Regions from separate parts of the Chryseobacterium sp. MDT2-18 genome, predicted to be linked through region 2. Evidence: riboswitches for the same ligand, from Rfam matches in the RefSeq annotation. Region 2 holds a riboswitch; the other holds the start of a gene.
What was found. A riboswitch is a leader RNA that binds a small molecule or an ion and turns the genes downstream of it on or off. The one in region 2 is predicted to bind S-adenosylmethionine.
Positions count from the first base shown of each region.

Region 1 (8,982 bases), on a different contig from region 2:
ACAATATTACACCGATTCGCTTCTGCTCGAAAAGCCTACGACCAATAATATTGTTTTTCCCAAAAGTTTTGATCAAAAATTTCAGTCCAAATATAAAGGGTCAGATTATGATTACACGACAGTAAAACCCAGAGAATCGATCTGGCAAAAGATTCAGAAAAGAATAATGAAAATTCTGGAAGCGATTTTTGGAAAAGTTGATCCCAGTAAAACTGCTTCGTATGCGGAAAATATCATGCGGATTTTCGCAGTGATCATTATCGGTTTTGTCCTCTATTTTTTAATTAAATTTTTACTGGGCAAAGACGGAAATTTATTTTTCAGTAAGAAAAATAAGAAAATCAATATCGACGATCAGGATCTTCACGAAAATATCCATGAAATAAATTTCAGTGAAAGCATTGAAAAATTTGAAAGTCAGAAAGAGTATCGTTCCGCGGTTCGTTATCAGTTTTTATTGGTTTTAAAGAAACTGGCCGATAAAAAACTGATTGCCTGGAATCCCGAAAAAACCAATAAAGATTATCTTTCAGAATTAAAATCAAAAGATGTAAAATCGGGTTTTAAAGAACTGGCTTACGTTTTCGAGTATGTCTGGTATGGCGAATTTGAGATTAATGAAGAGAATTATCTTTATTTTAAACAGAAATTTTTAAATTTTAAGATCTAGAAATCTCATTGGGATTTAGTGAAACATGAATAAAACATTCAAATTATATGGCTTGATTTTCATCATCGTGATGGCGGTTTTGGCGTTGCTGGAACTGACAAAATCCGACGTTACCGATTGGCGAAAGAATTTCGATGTTCATGAAAAGTCGCCTTTTGGTTTGTTGATCTTTAGCAAAGAAGTGGATCACCTTTTAAAAAATAAAGTACAGCGAACCGATCTTTCACCTTATGATTTCTATAAAACGCAAAAATTAAAAGCTCATAATATTTTAATGGTCCAGTCAGAAATCGATTCGGAATCCTGGAATAAAATTCTGCAGAACGTCGAAACCGGATCCGATGCATTCATTATTTCAGATTCTTTCAATAAAAAAGTGGCGGACTCGCTCGGTTTTTCAGCTTCAAGAATAAGTTATGAAGATTCTAATCTTTTATTGTTGACCGACGAAAAATTCGCTCAGGATTCTTTAAAAATCGATAAGTTACCGTCTGGAAAAGGATTTGAACTTATTCTTGAAAGTGATGAAATCTTAGGAAAAGAAGCAAGTGACAGTAAAATGGCGAATTTTATTAAAGTCGGTCACGGCAAAGGAAATCTTTATTTACATGCAGAACCATTGATTTTAACTAATTATTATTTGCTAAAGCCCGGGAATGAAAAATATGTTCAGGATGTATTTTCTTATCTTCCGGACCGGGAAACGGTTTGGTTTTCGGGAGCCAATAAAAACAGAACAGAATCCCGGTCGCCACTGCGGTTTATTTTGTCGAAACCCGCGCTCCGTTACGCCTGGTGGTTGTTTTTAGGTGGACTTTTATTGTTTATCATTTTTAATGCGAAACGCAAACAGAGAATCGTTCCCGTGATTGAACCAAAGAAAAATAAGTCGGTCGAATTTGTAAAAAGCATCGGGAATTTATATTTGCAGGAAGGCGATTTCCACGATATGATGGCAAAAAAAGCGCAATATTTTCTCAATCGGGTGAGAATGGATCTGTTAATCGATACCAAGGATTTAGATGAGAAATTCATTCATCTTCTCCATCTGAAAACCGGAAAAAGTGTAGAGGAAATTACAGAAGCCACCGAATTGATTAAGAAAGGTCAGGATCCTTATGCCAGCGTGATGAAAGAAGATTTAATAAAAATGAATACATTGTTAGACGGGATTTTACAATAAAATCCATCAACTTTAATTAAAAAAAAGACCATTCAACCCAAAATAATTATGGAAAATTTTGCAACTCAAAATCAAGAAAATCTAAATACTGAATTTCGCCCGCGATTGGATATGACCGAACTTCAACAAAGTTTGGAAGGTGTAAAAACCGAAATAGGGAAAGTGATTATCGGCCAGGAATCGATGATCGAACATTTGTTGGTGGCACTTTTGTCTAATGGTCATGTTTTGATCGAAGGCGTTCCCGGAGTTGCAAAAACCATCACGGCAAAATTACTGGCGAAAACGGTAGAGGTCGGTTTCAACAGAATTCAGTTTACACCGGATTTGATGCCTTCTGATATTTTGGGAACGTCAATTTTTAATGTTAAAAATTCAGAATTTGAATTCAAAAAAGGACCAATATTCTCCAGTTTTATTTTGATTGATGAAATCAACCGTTCACCTGCGAAAACCCAAGCCGCTTTATTTGAAGTGATGGAAGAACGCCAAATCACGATGGATGGGAAGCAATACGAAATGCAGGAACCTTTTTTGGTGGTCGCCACACAAAATCCAATCGAACATGAAGGAACATATCGCCTTCCGGAAGCGCAACTCGACCGTTTTCTTTTCAAAATAAATGTCGGTTATCCAAATCTTTCGCAAGAAATAGAAATCATTAAAAATCAGCATGAAAATAAACTGGAAGATAAAACCGATGCTGTGCAGAAAGTGATTACCGGCGCACAGTTGAAAAATTATCAAAATCTGGTGAAAGACGTTGTTGTGGAAACTCAGCTGCTCGAATATATTGCAAAAATCATTGTGAATACGAGAGAAAATCAATTCCTTTATTTGGGCGCTTCCCCCAGAGCGAGTTTGGCCTTACTGACGGCTTCTAAATCATTTGCCGCCGTTCGTGGACGAGATTTTGTAACGCCGGAAGATATCAAAGAAGCCAGTTACGCCGTTCTTCGCCACCGCGTGATGGTTTCCCCGGAACGCGAAATGGAAGGTTTAACGGCTGACGAAATTATCCGTCAAATTTTGGAAGCGATAGAAATTCCGAGGTAATGAATTTTGTGGTGAAAATATTAAAACATTAAAAAATGAAAAACCTATACCTTAACAACCGTCTTTTCTTCGCGCTTTTCGGTGTGGGATTTACTTACGTTCTGGCGTTTTTCTTTCCGGTTTTAATGTGGATTGCACATGGGGTTTTGGTTTTAATTCTCATCGTATTTATCGTTGATTATATGCTTTTATTTAATCAAAAAAAGGCAGTTCAGGCACAAAGAATTTTACCTGAAAAATTATCAAATGGCGATCAGAATTCGATAAAAATTGATCTTAAAAACAATTATCCGTTTACCATTAAAACGAAAGTGATTGATGAAATTCCTTTTCAGTTTCAGAAGCGGGATTTCAATATTGAAAGAACCATTAAACCAAATGAAAATATCCTTTTTGAATATCTACTTGAACCGAAAGAACGCGGTGAATACAGTTTTGGGAACCTCAATGTTTTTGTAGAATCGCCTTTGGGATTGGTTTCCAGAAGATTTACTTATCAGAAAGAAGCGGTGTTGCCGAGTTATCCATCTTTTATTCATTTAAGAAAATATGAATTGATGGCGCTTCAAAACGAATTTCTTTTGGGTGGAATTAAAAAAATCCGCAAATTGGGTCACACGATGGAATTTGAACAAATCAAAGAATATGTGCCCGGTGATGACGTAAGAACGATTAACTGGAAGGCGACTTCGAAAAGAAATCAATTGATGGTCAATCAGTTTCAGGACGAGAAATCGCAACGGATTTTCATGTTGATCGATAGTGGCAGAACGATGCAAATGCCTTTTAATGGATTAAATTTACTCGATTATTCGATTAATGCAACGATGGCTTTAAGTCACATTATCCTGAAAAAAAATGACCGTGCCGGAATGATGACTTTCTCCAAAAAAACAGAACATAAAGTCGCTGCTGACAATAAATCAGGACAGTTGAAAAAGATTTCGGAAGCGCTTTATAATATTCAAACTAATTTTTTCGAAAGTGATTTCAGCAGATTGTATCAGGATGTAAAATATACAGTGGGACAAAGAAGTTTGATTTTACTTTTTACTAATTTTGAAACTTTGGACGCGGTAAACCGACAAATGAAATATCTCCGCGGAATTGCAAAAAACCATTTGTTGGTGATTATTTTCTTTAAAAATGCTGAACTTCAGAGTTTAATCAATACCAATCCTGAAAACATTCAGGAAGTCTATGATGAGATCATCGCCGAAAAATTCGAGTACGAAAAGAAATTAATTATTCAGGAACTTCGGAAATACGGGATTTATACGGTTTATACTTTGCCGGAAAATTTGAATATTGAAGTCATTAATAAATATCTGGAAATAAAAGCGAGAGGAATTTTATAATTTCTTTAATCATGATATATTTTACCGCAAAAGAGACAAAAGTTTCAGTGTGAAAAACGAGCAAATCAAAGAATGCAAAAGTTATGGTCTGCAATTTTTTTAGTTTTTAAAAATGAGAAAACTGACTTTTGTGTACTGGCTTTTTTATAGAAATCCAATAAAGTTTTAATAAATTTGAGATATGAAAATTACCCTAAATAGAATCAACGATGATTACTTGTTTGAATGCACCAATTCGTTGGGCAACAAAATTCTTTTAGACAACACGTCGCAATCTGAAGGAACGAAAGGCGTTTCTCCCATGGAAACTCTTTTGATGGCTGTTGCCGGTTGCAGCGGAATCGACATGGTTTCAATCCTGAAAAAGCAAAGACAGGAAATTACCAAATTTTCTGCAGAAGTTGTTGGTGAAAGAGTTCAGGTTGACGAAGCAAAACCGTTTAAAACCATTTTGGTTACATTTTTTGTTGACGGAAATATAGATCCGAAAAAAGCCGAACGAGCCGCTGCATTATCTTTCGAAAAATACTGTTCGGTTTCTAAAACCCTGGAACCGAATGTGACGGTGAATTACGAGGTTTTCGTGAATGGTGAGAAAGTAGGAATATAGTAAAAATTTTAAATAAAAAAATGAATAAAAAAATGAATAAAAAGATATTTTATTATGTCGCGTGTATATATTTATTAGTTAAAGGTGTTGCTGCATTACGAAAAATAATATTTATTAAAGATAGTATAATCATAAGCAGTTCAACTGAATCAATGGCTTATAAAATCGGATATGTATCAGGAATTGTTGCCGAAATTATCATTTGTCTTACTTTAGTAATATTTATTTTTCAGAATTTTATAATGAAAAAATCCTTAACCGAACTGAAATCCATTAAACAGATTTAAAAATTTGTAGAAACTGATCAATCACATTTAAAAATAATAAAAGCAGCATTTCAAAATGCTGCTTTTTCATAATTCTTACCTCGGCCTCGAACCCATTCTCGGCTGTATCAATTTTGCAATCGTCGCCGTCCAGCCGGTTTGGTGAGATGCACCAATTCCTTCGCCCGTATCACCGTTGAAATATTCGTGAAACATAATGTAGTTTTTGAAAAATTCATTGTGGTTCAACAGATCATTTCCGCCATTGAAAGGCCTGTTCCCGTTTTCATCTTTACTGAAAATCGAGTAGAGTCTTTTGCTCAAGTCGGTAGCGATAAAATCGAGATTCCGGCTTTTTCCGCTGTTGGTAGGATATTCGATCTGCAAACTGTCGCCATAATAATAATGGAAACGCTGTAAACTCTCTACAATCAGAAAATTAATTGGGAACCAAATGGGGCCGCGCCAGTTGCTGTTACCCCCGAACATGCTGCTGTCACTTTCTGCAGGAGTATATTTTACTTTGAAATCTTTGCCATCGACGGTGAAGAGATAGGGCTCATTTTCATAAATTTTCGACATCGAACGGATTCCGTAATCTGATAAGAATTCATTTTCATCAACCATTCGGCACAGAACTCTTTTCAGCCGGGTTTTTCGCAGAATGCTCATCAGGTGTTTTCCGCCTTTTCCTTCTACTTCCCAATGTGAAACCAAATCAGCCAAATGCGGTTTGTTTTTAAGAATCCACTGCATTCTATCCAGAAAATTAGGCAGTTTTTCCAGCATACTGTGTTCTACAATTTCTACGGCAAACAAAGGAATTAACCCAACAATACTTCTCAATTTTAAGGAAATAGAATCGCCATTGTTCAATTGCAGAAGGTCGTAGAAAAAACCGTCTTCGTCATTCCACAAACCATTTTTCGTTTCGCCGATATTTTCCATGGCTTCGGCGATATAGAGATAATGCTCGAAAAATTTAATCGCCATATCTTCATAAATCGGATTGTACTGTGCCAGTTCCATTGAAATCCGCATCATGTTCAGAGCAAACATCGCCATCCAACTCGTGCCGTCGGCCTGCTCTAAATGGTCGCCGTTTTTGAATTCCATATTACGGTCAAAAGCACCGATATTATCCAAGCCTAAAAATCCGCCACCAAAGACATTGTTTCCTTTTTTATCTTTTCGGTTCACCCACCAGGTAAAATTCAATAATAATTTTTGAAAAACACTTTCCAGAAAAGGGACATCGGGTTTTCCGTTGATCATCTGGTCAATTTTAAAAACCCGGAAAGTGGACCACGCATGAACAGGCGGATTGACGTCGCTGAAATCCCACTCATAAGCCGGCAACTGTCCGTTCGGATGAATGTACCATTCTTTCGTGAGTAACCTTAATTGTTGTTTCGCAAAACCTGAATCCAGAATAGCAAAAGGGACACAGTGAAACGCCAAATCCCACGTCGCAAACCACGGATATTCCCATTTGTCGGGCATCGAAATAATGTCCTTATTCTGCATGTGTTCCCATTCTTTATTTCTCACATGATGATGGAAATTTCTTGGGGCATTCAGTTTCGGCTCTCCTTTCAGCCATTTAGAGACATTATAATGGTAGAACTGTTTGTTCCATAATAGTCCTGCAAATGCCTGTCTTTGAATCATTTTTTCTTCTTCATCGGTAATTTCTTTTTGGATTCCTTGGTAGTATTCGTCGGCTTCTTTTTTTCTTAAACTAAAAACGTCGTCGAAGTCAAAGAAAGCATTTTTCATATCATGCGGACTCAACCGGAAATCGAAAGTTTTGCTTTCGCCGGCTTCAATTTCTGTATCGATTGCGAAACAGGCTTTAGTTCCGGTTTGGTCAGGATTTACAGCATTTCGGTCGTCATGAATTATAAAATTATTGATGCCGTCTTTATAGTATTTTGGTTCACTGCTCGCGCCATGAATTGTAGCCGGATTACTTTCGTTATTGCAAAAAAGAGCTTCTGTATTTTGATCCCGGGAATATAATTTGATGACGGGTAAAGACTCATGATGAATTTCAATGTCGCCGGTTGCCGAAGATTTTAGTTGAGGTTGATAATCTCCGAAGCCCCAGTTCCAGTTGTTTCTAAACCAGATTGTTGGTAAAATAACAAGCGGCGCTTTGTGACGGCTCCGGTTTACTGCCGTGACACGGATTAGATAATCATCATGATTTATTTTAGCATATTCAATGAAAAGATCAAAGTAATTATTGTCATTAAATATCCCGGTGTCGATCAACTCAAATTCCGGATCGTGCTTCGATCTCCTTGCGTTTTCTGCAATTAAATAGTCATAAGGAAATTCACTGACCGGATATTTATACACCATTTTCATGTAAGAATGGGTCGGTGTATTATCCAGATAATAGTAGAGTTCTTTTAAATCCTCGCCATGATTTCCTTCATGATTACTCAATCCAAAGAAACGTTCTTTGATCATTTTGTCTTTGCGGTTCCAAAATGAAAAAGCAAAACATAATCTTTGTTTAGAGTCACAGATTCCTGCGATTCCGTCCTCACTCCAGCGATAGGCTCTGCTGATGGCCTGGTTGTAAGTTGTATATCCCCAGGCATTTCCATCATTGCTGTAATCTTCCCGAACCGTTCCCCATTGTCTGTTGCTTACGTACGGTCCCCACGTTTTCCAGTTCTCATCGAGCATTCTTTCTTTCTCCGTCATCTTTCTAAAATAATTTCTGGTGCGAAATTAAGGAATAAAATAGATTCCTAAAATTTGTGAGATTATATTTTAATGCTTTCCTTTGCACCGAAATAAGTTCATTTACATATTTGAAAATGTTATTAAGAAAGGTGGAGAGATTAGACTCAATGAAACCTTGGCAACCCTTCGGAAACGGAGAAGGTGCTACATTCTATCCCGATTTGGGAAGAGATAACAGAAACTATTTTTACCTTTCTCAGGTAGCATTTTCAATTTTAATTTTAAGAAAAATTGAAAAATTCGCTACAACATCTCAAACTCAAAAATCATCATTTAGTATCAGGAAAAATCCTTGATATTGATTTATCGTATCAACTTTATGGTAAAGATTTACACGCTGCTCCAATTATTTTGGTCAATCATGCCTTAACCGGAAATTCGAATGTTGCCGGAGAAAACGGCTGGTGGAATTCTTTAATCGGAGAGCATAAAATTATTGATACCAATACTTTTTCTGTCATCTGTTTTAATATTCCCGGCAATGGTTTCGATGGAAATTTAATTGAAAATGAACAGGATTTTGCACCAAAAGATATTGCGGCTATTTTCCTTAAAGGTTTATCATTTTTAAATATTTCCAGACTTCATACTTTGATTGGCGGATCCTTAGGCGGAGCGATTGGCTGGGAAATGTTGGCATTAAAACCCGACTTGGCAGAAAGTTTCATTCCGGTAGCCTGTGATTATAAAACCTCCGATTGGTTGCATGCGCAGTGCTTGGTTCAGCAATTCTTATTGAATCAAAATGACCAGCCTTTGCAAAAAGCCAGAATTCACGCCATGTTGTGTTACCGAACGCCGGCATCTTTAAATGAAAGATTTAAAAATGAAATTCATCCAGAAAAGCAGATTCTGAAATCCCACGACTGGCTCAGTTTCCACGGTGAAAAATTAAACGAGAGATTTAGTTTGAATGCCTATCGGTTGATGAATCATCTGTTGATGACCATTAATACAGATCAAAAGAAACTCAAAAAAATCAAAGCCAATATTCATCTCATCGCTGTCGATTCCGATTTGTTTTTCCCCGCTTTTGATATGCAAAAATGTTATCAGTTTTTACTCGAATCAAAATCAAA
Region 1 covers NZ_JAUSWQ010000005.1:195,565-204,546, reverse strand. The annotation lists gene QF004_RS07380 (DUF4129 domain-containing protein) at 1-670, shown strand, start outside; gene QF004_RS07375 (DUF4350 domain-containing protein) at 696-1,853, shown strand; gene QF004_RS07370 (MoxR family ATPase) at 1,902-2,909, shown strand; gene QF004_RS07365 (DUF58 domain-containing protein) at 2,945-4,267, shown strand; gene QF004_RS07360 (OsmC family protein) at 4,449-4,877, shown strand; gene QF004_RS07355 (glucosidase) at 5,240-7,861, opposite strand; SAM riboswitch class I at 7,978-8,081, shown strand; gene QF004_RS07350 (alpha/beta fold hydrolase) at 8,135-8,982, shown strand, end outside.
Region 1: it holds a riboswitch for S-adenosylmethionine, as region 2 does, so the genes downstream of both, QF004_RS07350 (alpha/beta fold hydrolase) here and QF004_RS09895 (O-acetylhomoserine aminocarboxypropyltransferase/cysteine synthase family protein) in region 2, are expected to answer to the same signal.

Region 2 (8,982 bases):
ATTGAAAGGAGAAATCACAGGGCCGAAATCACGCATACCTTCAACTCTGGCTTTAATGATGAATGCGATATTTCCAAACTGAGAATCTACCCCAAAAACATCTGAAAATACCAAGCCGTGATAACTTTCAGAAGGTTCGGATAATTGCGGAAATTTTCCGTTACCCCAATCGAAATTTCCACCATCAATAATGATTCCGCCTATAGAAGTTCCGTGCCCACCGATCCATTTGGTAGCAGATTCTACCACGATATTCGCACCATGCTTCAGGGGCTGAAAAAGATAACCGCCAGCACCAAAAGTATTATCGACAATTAATGGGATACCGTGTTTTTTGGCAACTTCCGCAATTGCCTCAAAATCCGGGATATTTAAACTTGGATTTCCAATGGTTTCCAAATAAATGGCTTTCGTATTTTCGTCAATCAACCGGTCGAAATTTTCTGGATCATTATTATCTGCGAAGCGCGTTTCTATCCCTAATTTTTTAAAGGAGACTTTGAACTGGTTAAAACTTCCGCCGTATAAATAGGGAGAACTCACGAAATTGTCGCCGTTTTGCAGGATGTTGGTCAATGCTAAAAACTGTGCGGCATGTCCCGAACTTGTTGCCAAAGCGGCGATACCGCCGTGCAAAGCAGCCATTCTTTTTTCGAAAACATCGGTGGTTGGATTCATCAGTCGCGTATAGATATTTCCGAATTCTTTTAACCCAAAAAGATTAGCTGCATGATCTGCATCATTAAAAGTATAGCAGGCGGTTTGATAGAGCGGAACAGCTCGTGAGTTGGTGGTTGGATCTACGGTTTGACCGGCGTGAACCTGTAAAGTTTCAAATTTTAAATTGCTCATATTTTAATTAATTTGTTTTAAATTTTGCAACTTATCCTTTGAAAATACTTGTCGAAAGAGCATAAAAAAAGCTCTTTCGACAAATCAAAAGAGCTTAATATATAGAAATTCTATTTTCTAAATTTTAATATCTGACTTATCTTTCCCGCGCTGGCGAGTTGAATTTTGCACCTTATTTATTTCTAAACAGGTTGCCAAAGTTTCATAGGGTCAATTCCCTCCACTTTTCTGAATAAGTTGCGATGTTTTAAAGAACGTTTAAGACTGCAAATCTATATAAATATTTTGAATTTCCAAAAAATGCCAGTTACATTTTACGTTTTTTTTTTAAACTATTGATTTATAAGTAGATTTAAATAGTAACAGTATTTTTTTATGATTTCGCTTTATTTAAAAAATAGGTATTGTTATTTTATCGTTTAAGCTCAAATTTTGGAGTTGATAATCGCAGATTTCAGAATGACTGGTTCAGATTTGATCATTAATTTTTCTGTTTTTGTCTGGGATTTTTATCTGAGCACCTAATGATTAGATTAAAATTTATTCCTTAATGTATTGTATTAAAGTTTGTTAAATCTTCTTTGGTTTGAAATGTTTAAATTAAATTTAGGGTAACCTAAAAACACCTGTTATGATTGTAAAAGTACTTGAAGTAATTGCTACTTCAGAAATTAGTTTCGATGACGCTGTGAGAAATGCCGTAAAAGAAGTTTCGAGAACCATAAAAAACATCGACAGCGTTTATGTAAAAGATATGAAATGCCATGTGAAAGATGGTGAAATTTCAACTTACGGATGCGTTTGTAAGGTTTCTTTCAGGGTTGAATAATCAGCTATTCGGCAATGAAAAACATCCATTTTGTAGACTCAAAATGGATGTTTTTTATACTGGATTTATGATTTAGCGATTGATTTTAATTTTTTGTTCCCCAAGGCGCGCCTGGTGTTTCAATCGTTTTAGTCAAATCAAATCGTACGGTGAACAAACGGTCGCTTCCGACTCTGCGAAGGTTATAAGTGAAACTTTCACTATCAATGGTGAACCACCAAATATTGGTAGCTGCTTTCGGCAACATCTGGGTGGTATGTGCATCAGCAGGAAACATTTGAAGGTTCTCCAGACCTACATTTGAACTTGTGCCACCATATTGCGTTACTTTTTCTTCGGTCCCGTCGGGATTTCGGTGGTCGTGTTTTAAACTTAAAATTTTATCGGGATTAATATGCAGGACCCACGTTCGGGATTTATCGTCACCTACGAAAAAAGGAATTTTAATCTCTTTTTTTTCACATGACCGAACGTGCATTATGAGTTTTTTGCCGGTAAATCCGTCGCCTTCAGCACCTCCGGAAATTATTTCACCTTCATACGCTTTTCCGCAATGTGCTGCTAATTGTGTCCAGAATTTTTCGGAATTTGTTTTTTCCTGCGCCAGAAAATTGACGGGAAGCAGGAGTGCAAGATAGAGCAGTGCTTTCATGTTTTCGTTTTTGATAAGAGGTTATTAATAAAAAGTTAAACATACAAAAAATCCCCTGAAGATGGATACCCAGGGGAATTTATGAAAAGTATTTATATGTTGTCATTTATTTTTCAAATATTCGGAGTTGAGCATCAATATAAGTACACTCTTTTTTAGGTTTCAAAGAATTTAATCCAAATGCAAATTGTCAATTAACCGCACTGTACCAACATTTACGACGATAAACGCGCGGTACTTTTTATCTTTATAAAAGAAATCGGTTTGTTTTAAAGTTTTTTCATCGGCGATTTCAAAATATTCTAAAGTCATTCCGCGCTGGTCATCAAAAATATCTTTCACGCGTTTATTTATTTCAGGAACGGTAATGACCCGGAACCAGTCATTTACTTTTAACAAAGTATCGTGAATCACTTTGGCTGCATCTCTTTGAACAGGGGTTAGTCTTTCATTTCGAGAACTCATGGCGAGCCCATTTGCTTCCCGATAAATTGGTGCACCGTGGATTTTCACAGGAAGGTGTAGCTGGTCGACCAGCTTTTCGATAATAGCCAATTGTTGATAATCTTTTTCCCCGAAGTAAGCATTGTTGGGTTTTACCTGTCTTAACAGTTCTTCTACTACTGTTCCTACTCCATCAAAATGTCCGGGACGAAACTTACCTTCCATTTCATTTTCCAGACCATCGAAATCATAGGATTTACTTTTTAGTCCGTCTGGATAGAGATCGGCAACTTCTGGCAGATATAAGGCATCAACAATTCCGGTGTTTTTCAGTAGCGCAATATCCCGTTCGGTATCACGCGGGTATTTGGTTAAATCATCAGGATTATTGAATTGAGTAGGATTCACGAAAATGGAGGAAATAACCAGATCGTTTTCTGCGGTGGCTATTTTGTACAGTGAAAGATGGCCTTCGTGTAATGCACCCATTGTTGGAGCAAAACCGATTTTTTTGCCCATTTCTTTCTGTCTTTCGACGTAATCTATAAGTGTTTTTTTGTCTCTGAAAATTTCCATAATTAATTAGATTATCCTTGTAAAAATAACAATTTCCCGCAAACGGGCAGGTAAATTTTTATGATTTTTTTGGAATACTGTCATTTTTTTTGGGTAATAATCTTAATTAATGTTAATTAAAAATTATTACATTAAAATTTCGTAAATTTGCCTTGTAGAATATTCTGCCCAAAAATTTAGAAGAAAGTTAGAATTTATGCCGAACCAAAAGATTTTATATGTAACCACGGAGATGTCTCCTTATCAGGAAGATAACAATATGGCGACAATGGTGAGTAAAATGGCACTCAAAATGCACCAAGACGGAAATGATGTGAGAGTGTTTATGCCAAAATTTGGCCAGATCAGCGAAAGAAAATTTCAATTGCATGAGGTAATTCGTCTATCCGGAATGAATATTATTATTAATGATTTGGATCAACCCCTGATTATTAAGGTAGCATCCTTACCGGGAGAGAGATTGCAGGTTTATTTCATCGACAATGAGGAGTATTTCAAGAGAAAACAATTCTACATCGACGATAAAGGACAGCCTTTCACCGATAATGATGAACGTGCGATTTTCTTTGCCAGAGGAGTGATCGAAACCATCAAAAAGCTTAACTGGGTGCCCGATGTGATTCACCTGAATGGATGGATGGCCTCATTTATACCGGTTTATTTAAAGACTTTTTACAAAAATGATTCTTATTTTAATGATTCAAAAATAGTGCTTTCTGTTTATAATGAAGATAACATGGCATTATCTGAATCTGTAGAAGAAAAAATGAAGTTCGACAATATAACCGGACTAAAAGCGTTTAAGAATCCAAGTTTTCAGAGTTTCGTTATCGAAAGTATCGATATGGTTGATTTAGTAATAAAAGGTGATGAATTCCTTGAAGAGGATCTTAACAAAGCTTTCACCGATACTAAAACGGCCAAATCAGAATATATAGACGCTGATTCAATCAACAAATTATACTAAATCAATTTATATTTAATGATAAGAAATATCCAAGAATTATTCAAAATTACTGCAACATTAGTAATTGGGAGTTTAATTTTAGTGAATTGTGAACCGGATGCAGATCAGTTGGGTTCACAATTTTTTCAAGACGGAGCGAAAGGGAAGGAAGTATCTTACCCCATTATCGCTTATAATTCCAATAATCACGATTCCATAAGAACAGATGCGGCGCGGTTGCAAAGTGCAACTTTGGGCGCTTTTTCGGAGTCTCAATTTGGAATGCAGAAATCTGCATACGTTTCTCAGGTTAGATTATCTGGAGCAAATCCCGATTTTGGAACCAATGCAAAACTGGATTCAGCGGTATTGGTCATTAAGCCGCAGTATGCAGCAGATTCTGTGACTACAGTGACCAATGATAAATATATTTATCCGGAAGGTGCTGTACCGTCGAAAAAAGTTGTCAGTACCTATCCAGTGATTAAATATGGTAATACCAAAATTGGAGGGAAAACGCTTTTGAACTTTAAGGTTTATGAAGTTACCGACTTTTTAGGTTCAAATACGGATGTCGTTTATTCTAACAAAGTTGTGAATACAGGTGCGCAGATTGGCGCAAAAACTTTTGACGGAAATGTTCATTTGGTTAAAGTGACCAAAACGAGTGATAATACAGTATTGTTTGAAAGAAGTGCTGCACTGAGAATCCCTTTAGACAGTGCGTTTTTTGCGAATCAGATTATTAATAAAGCCTCTTCTCCGGAGCTTGCCGATGCAGCTTCATTTATAAGATATTTTAAAGGGATTAAAGTTTCTGTTGATGAAAACGACGGCTATCTTCTTAATTTTGATCCTACTACCACAGAGCTTAATCTTTATTACAAAAATGATAAAGTCACTAATGGAGTAACCACCAGAGAGCAGTCGGTGTACATGATGAATATGGGAGGTTCTAATGCGTTTTTTAATCAGATTGCTTTCAACAGGACAGGAACACCTTCGGCAACTGCTTTAGCGACAACAAACCAAATAACCGGTGATGCAAAGCTTTTTGCACAGGGAATGGGAGGCCCGGGAATTGGTCTTCGGGTTCCAGCTGCAGATGTTGCCAATATCAGAACTTTATTTAACAATAATAAGATTGGTATTATTTCAGCCAAAATCCGTATCTATACTGATGTATCCAGTTGGTCTAATAATTACGCAAAACCTAATTATTTTGTTGTAAGACAAAGAAACTTAGCTCCTAAACCAGGGGAGAAAGAATATCTTGACAATTATTTGCTTGACATGAGTGCTTTAGCAGGCACCGGAATTTATAATTTGGTGAAAGCCTATGATTTGCAAAAAAATCCAGCATACTATGATATTGGAATTACGCAGACCTTTAAAAATATTATTGAAAAACAAGAACGCAATTACGATCTGATATTAAATGTTGGTGCTTATACTACAGATGCCGGAGGTAATTTAGTAGGATCTTTATATCCTTCTTTAGGTGCTCAGAATTTTAATACCAGAAGTTACACCCCTAACAGAGCGGTATTGGTAGGAACCGATCTTACAAATCCAGGCAATGATAAAAGTGCAAGATTGATCCTGACTTACGGACAAAAACAATAATTAGAAAAACAATAACTAAAAAATAAGATATTATATGTGTGGAATTGTAGGATATACTGGTTTTCAGGATGCTTATGAAGTTGTAATCAATGGGCTTCGCAGATTAGAGTATAGAGGATATGACAGTGCGGGAATTGTACTCGAAAATGATAATTCAGTTTTTAGTGTTTCAAAGACGAAAGGTAAAGTAGATGATTTGGTCGCTATTTCAGGAAATTTAGCAGGTACCGCACATATAGGAATGGGGCATACCCGATGGGCAACACACGGGGTTCCAAGTGATAGAAATTCACATCCACATCTTTCAAATAATGAAAAAATCGCTTTGGTTCATAATGGGATTATCGAAAACTATGATACCCTGAAAATTATGTTGACCGAGAAAGGATTTGCTTTTCAGTCAGAAACAGACACAGAAGTATTGGTGAATCTCATCCAATACATTATGGATATTAATGAGGAAATGGATTTCCCTACGGCAGTTCGTTATGCTTTAAATGAAGTTTTCGGTGCGTATGCAATTACAGTGATGCACGAAGATTTTCCCGGAGTATTGGTGGTTGCCAGATTAGGTTCTCCTTTAGCCATCGGTTTAGGAAATAATGAATATTTCATTGCTTCGGATGCTTCTCCTTTTGTTGAATTTACAAAAGAGGCCGTTTATTTAGAAGAAGGTCACATGGCTACTATTTCTTTAGAAAACGGTGTTGACATCAGAAATATTAAAGATAATGTAAAAATTACCCCGGAAGTTCAACAGTTAAAACTGAGTTTGGAGCAGATTGAAAAAGGAGGTTACGAACATTTCATGTTAAAGGAAATTTTCGAACAGCCAAAATCGATTCACGATACTTTAAGAGGCAGACTATTGGTAGAAGAAGGGATCATCAAAATGGCCGGAATCTGGGATAACCTGGAAAGATTAAACCAAGCACAGAAAATCACCATTATCGCTTGTGGTACTTCTTGGCATGCCGGTCTTATCGGAGAATATTTAATCGAGGAGTTTGCAAGAATCCCTGTAGAAGTAGAATATGCTTCGGAATTTAGATATAGAAATCCAATTATTTCTGAAAAAGATATCGTGATTGCAATTTCACAGTCAGGTGAAACTGCCGATACGATGGCCGCTATTAAAATGGCTAAAGAGAGAGGCGCTTTCGTGTACGGAATTTGTAACGTCGTCGATTCCTCCATTTCAAGAGTTACTGATGCAGGCTCTTATACGCACGCAGGACCGGAAATCGGTGTTGCTTCAACAAAAGCGTTTACTGCCCAGTTGACCGTTCTTTCTTTGATTGCTTTAAAATTAGGGAAGCACAACGGACATTTGAGCAATCAGGAGTTCATGAGATTAATCACCGAACTGGATACCATTCCGCAAAAAGTTCAGGAAGTTTTAGAAACCACCCACGAAATTACAAAGGAAATTGCAAAGAACTTTGTTGATGCCCAGAATTTCCTTTATTTAGGAAGAGGATATAATTTCCCTGCTGCGCTGGAAGGAGCTTTGAAGTTAAAAGAAATCTCTTATATTCATGCAGAAGGATATCCTGCAGCCGAAATGAAGCATGGTCCGATCGCTTTGATCGATGAAAATATGCCAATCGTTATTATCGCTCCGAAAAAAGGGCATTATGACAAAATTGTAAGTAACGTTCAGGAAATTAAAGCGCGAAAAGGTAAAGTTATTGCAGTGGTAAACAAGGGTGACACGCAAGTTGCTTCTGTGGCAGATTATGTAATTGAATTCCCGGAAACTTCAGAATGTTTCTCCCCAATTATCGCCTCCGTACCTTTACAATTACTGGCTTATTATATTGCAGTGTACCGAGGAGCCAATGTTGACCAACCGAGAAACCTTGCAAAATCAGTTACTGTTGAATAAAAAGTAAATGATTGTAAAATAATACAGACATTTTTACGTTTTGGAAAAAAAATCATAAATGTTTTTCCAAAAAATTATATATTTACCGCTTAATTTCAATTATTAGAATGAAAAGAGTATTCCTTATATTATTATCAGCTACTGTAGTAATCTCGTGTTCAAAAAGCGGGGGAAGCTCAGCCGGCAAGGGAGGATCCAAAGGAGAGTTGATACCCAGAAACAAATCAAAATCCTTTGTTTCAGAAAGACCTTACGGTATGGTGGCAATTCCTGCCGGGTCTTATGTGATGGGTTTAGCTGATCAGGATTTTACCAATACTCCCGAAAAGGCAACGCTTAAAACGGTTACTGTTTCTTCGTTCTTTATGGATGAAACCGAAATCACTAATGCCGAGTATAGAGTTTTTATTAATTATGTTCGGGATAGTGTCGTGCGCTCTTTATTAGCTGAAGCAGCTGGCGACGGTTCAGGAGCAGGGATTGGTAGTTTTGCCTACGCTTCTAAAAAAGCAGGTACCACTCCCAATGCTTACCAGGAGTTTATGGAGTCCCAGGGGGGAAGAGATGGTTATGACGAGTCTAAAAAATTAGATTGGAGCGTTCCGTTGAAATGGAGAACTTCGGATTATCCGGATGCTCAGTATGCAGAGATTTTAGAATCAGTGTACCTTCCGCCGGCAGAAAGAATCAATAATGAGCGAATTATTGATACCAGAAAACTGAAGTACGCTTACAATTGGGAAGATATTGAGTCTGCAGTTAAAGATAAATCAAGAGGTGCTAAATATTTGAAAAAAGAAAGTATCGCCGTTTATCCCGATACCACGGTTTGGTTAAAGGATTTTAATTATGCATATAACGAACCTCTGTATGATGGCTATTTTTGGCACAGTGCTTACAAAAATTATCCTGTAGTCGGAGTAACCTGGGATCAGGCAAGAGCGTTTTGTAATTTTAAATCAAAGTTAAAATCCGATTATAACGAATCTTTGAAAAAGAAAAAGCAAAAAGCAATGTCATTCCGTCTTCCGACTGAAGCTGAATGGGAATATGCGGCCAGAGGAGGTAAAGAGAACGCAACCTATCCTTGGGGTGGGCCTTATCTGCAAGATGACAGAGGATGTTATTTGGCAAACTTTAAACCGAAAAGAGGTAATTATATCGAAGAT
Region 2 covers NZ_JAUSWQ010000009.1:803-9,784, forward strand. The annotation lists gene QF004_RS09895 (O-acetylhomoserine aminocarboxypropyltransferase/cysteine synthase family protein) at 1-852, opposite strand, end outside; SAM riboswitch class I at 986-1,091, opposite strand; gene QF004_RS09900 (dodecin family protein) at 1,484-1,681, shown strand; gene QF004_RS09905 (hypothetical protein) at 1,767-2,333, opposite strand; gene panC (pantoate--beta-alanine ligase) at 2,505-3,353, opposite strand; gene QF004_RS09915 (glycogen/starch synthase) at 3,550-4,320, shown strand; gene QF004_RS09920 (DUF4270 family protein) at 4,336-5,925, shown strand; gene glmS (glutamine--fructose-6-phosphate transaminase (isomerizing)) at 5,960-7,813, shown strand; gene gldK (gliding motility lipoprotein GldK) at 7,921-8,982, shown strand, end outside.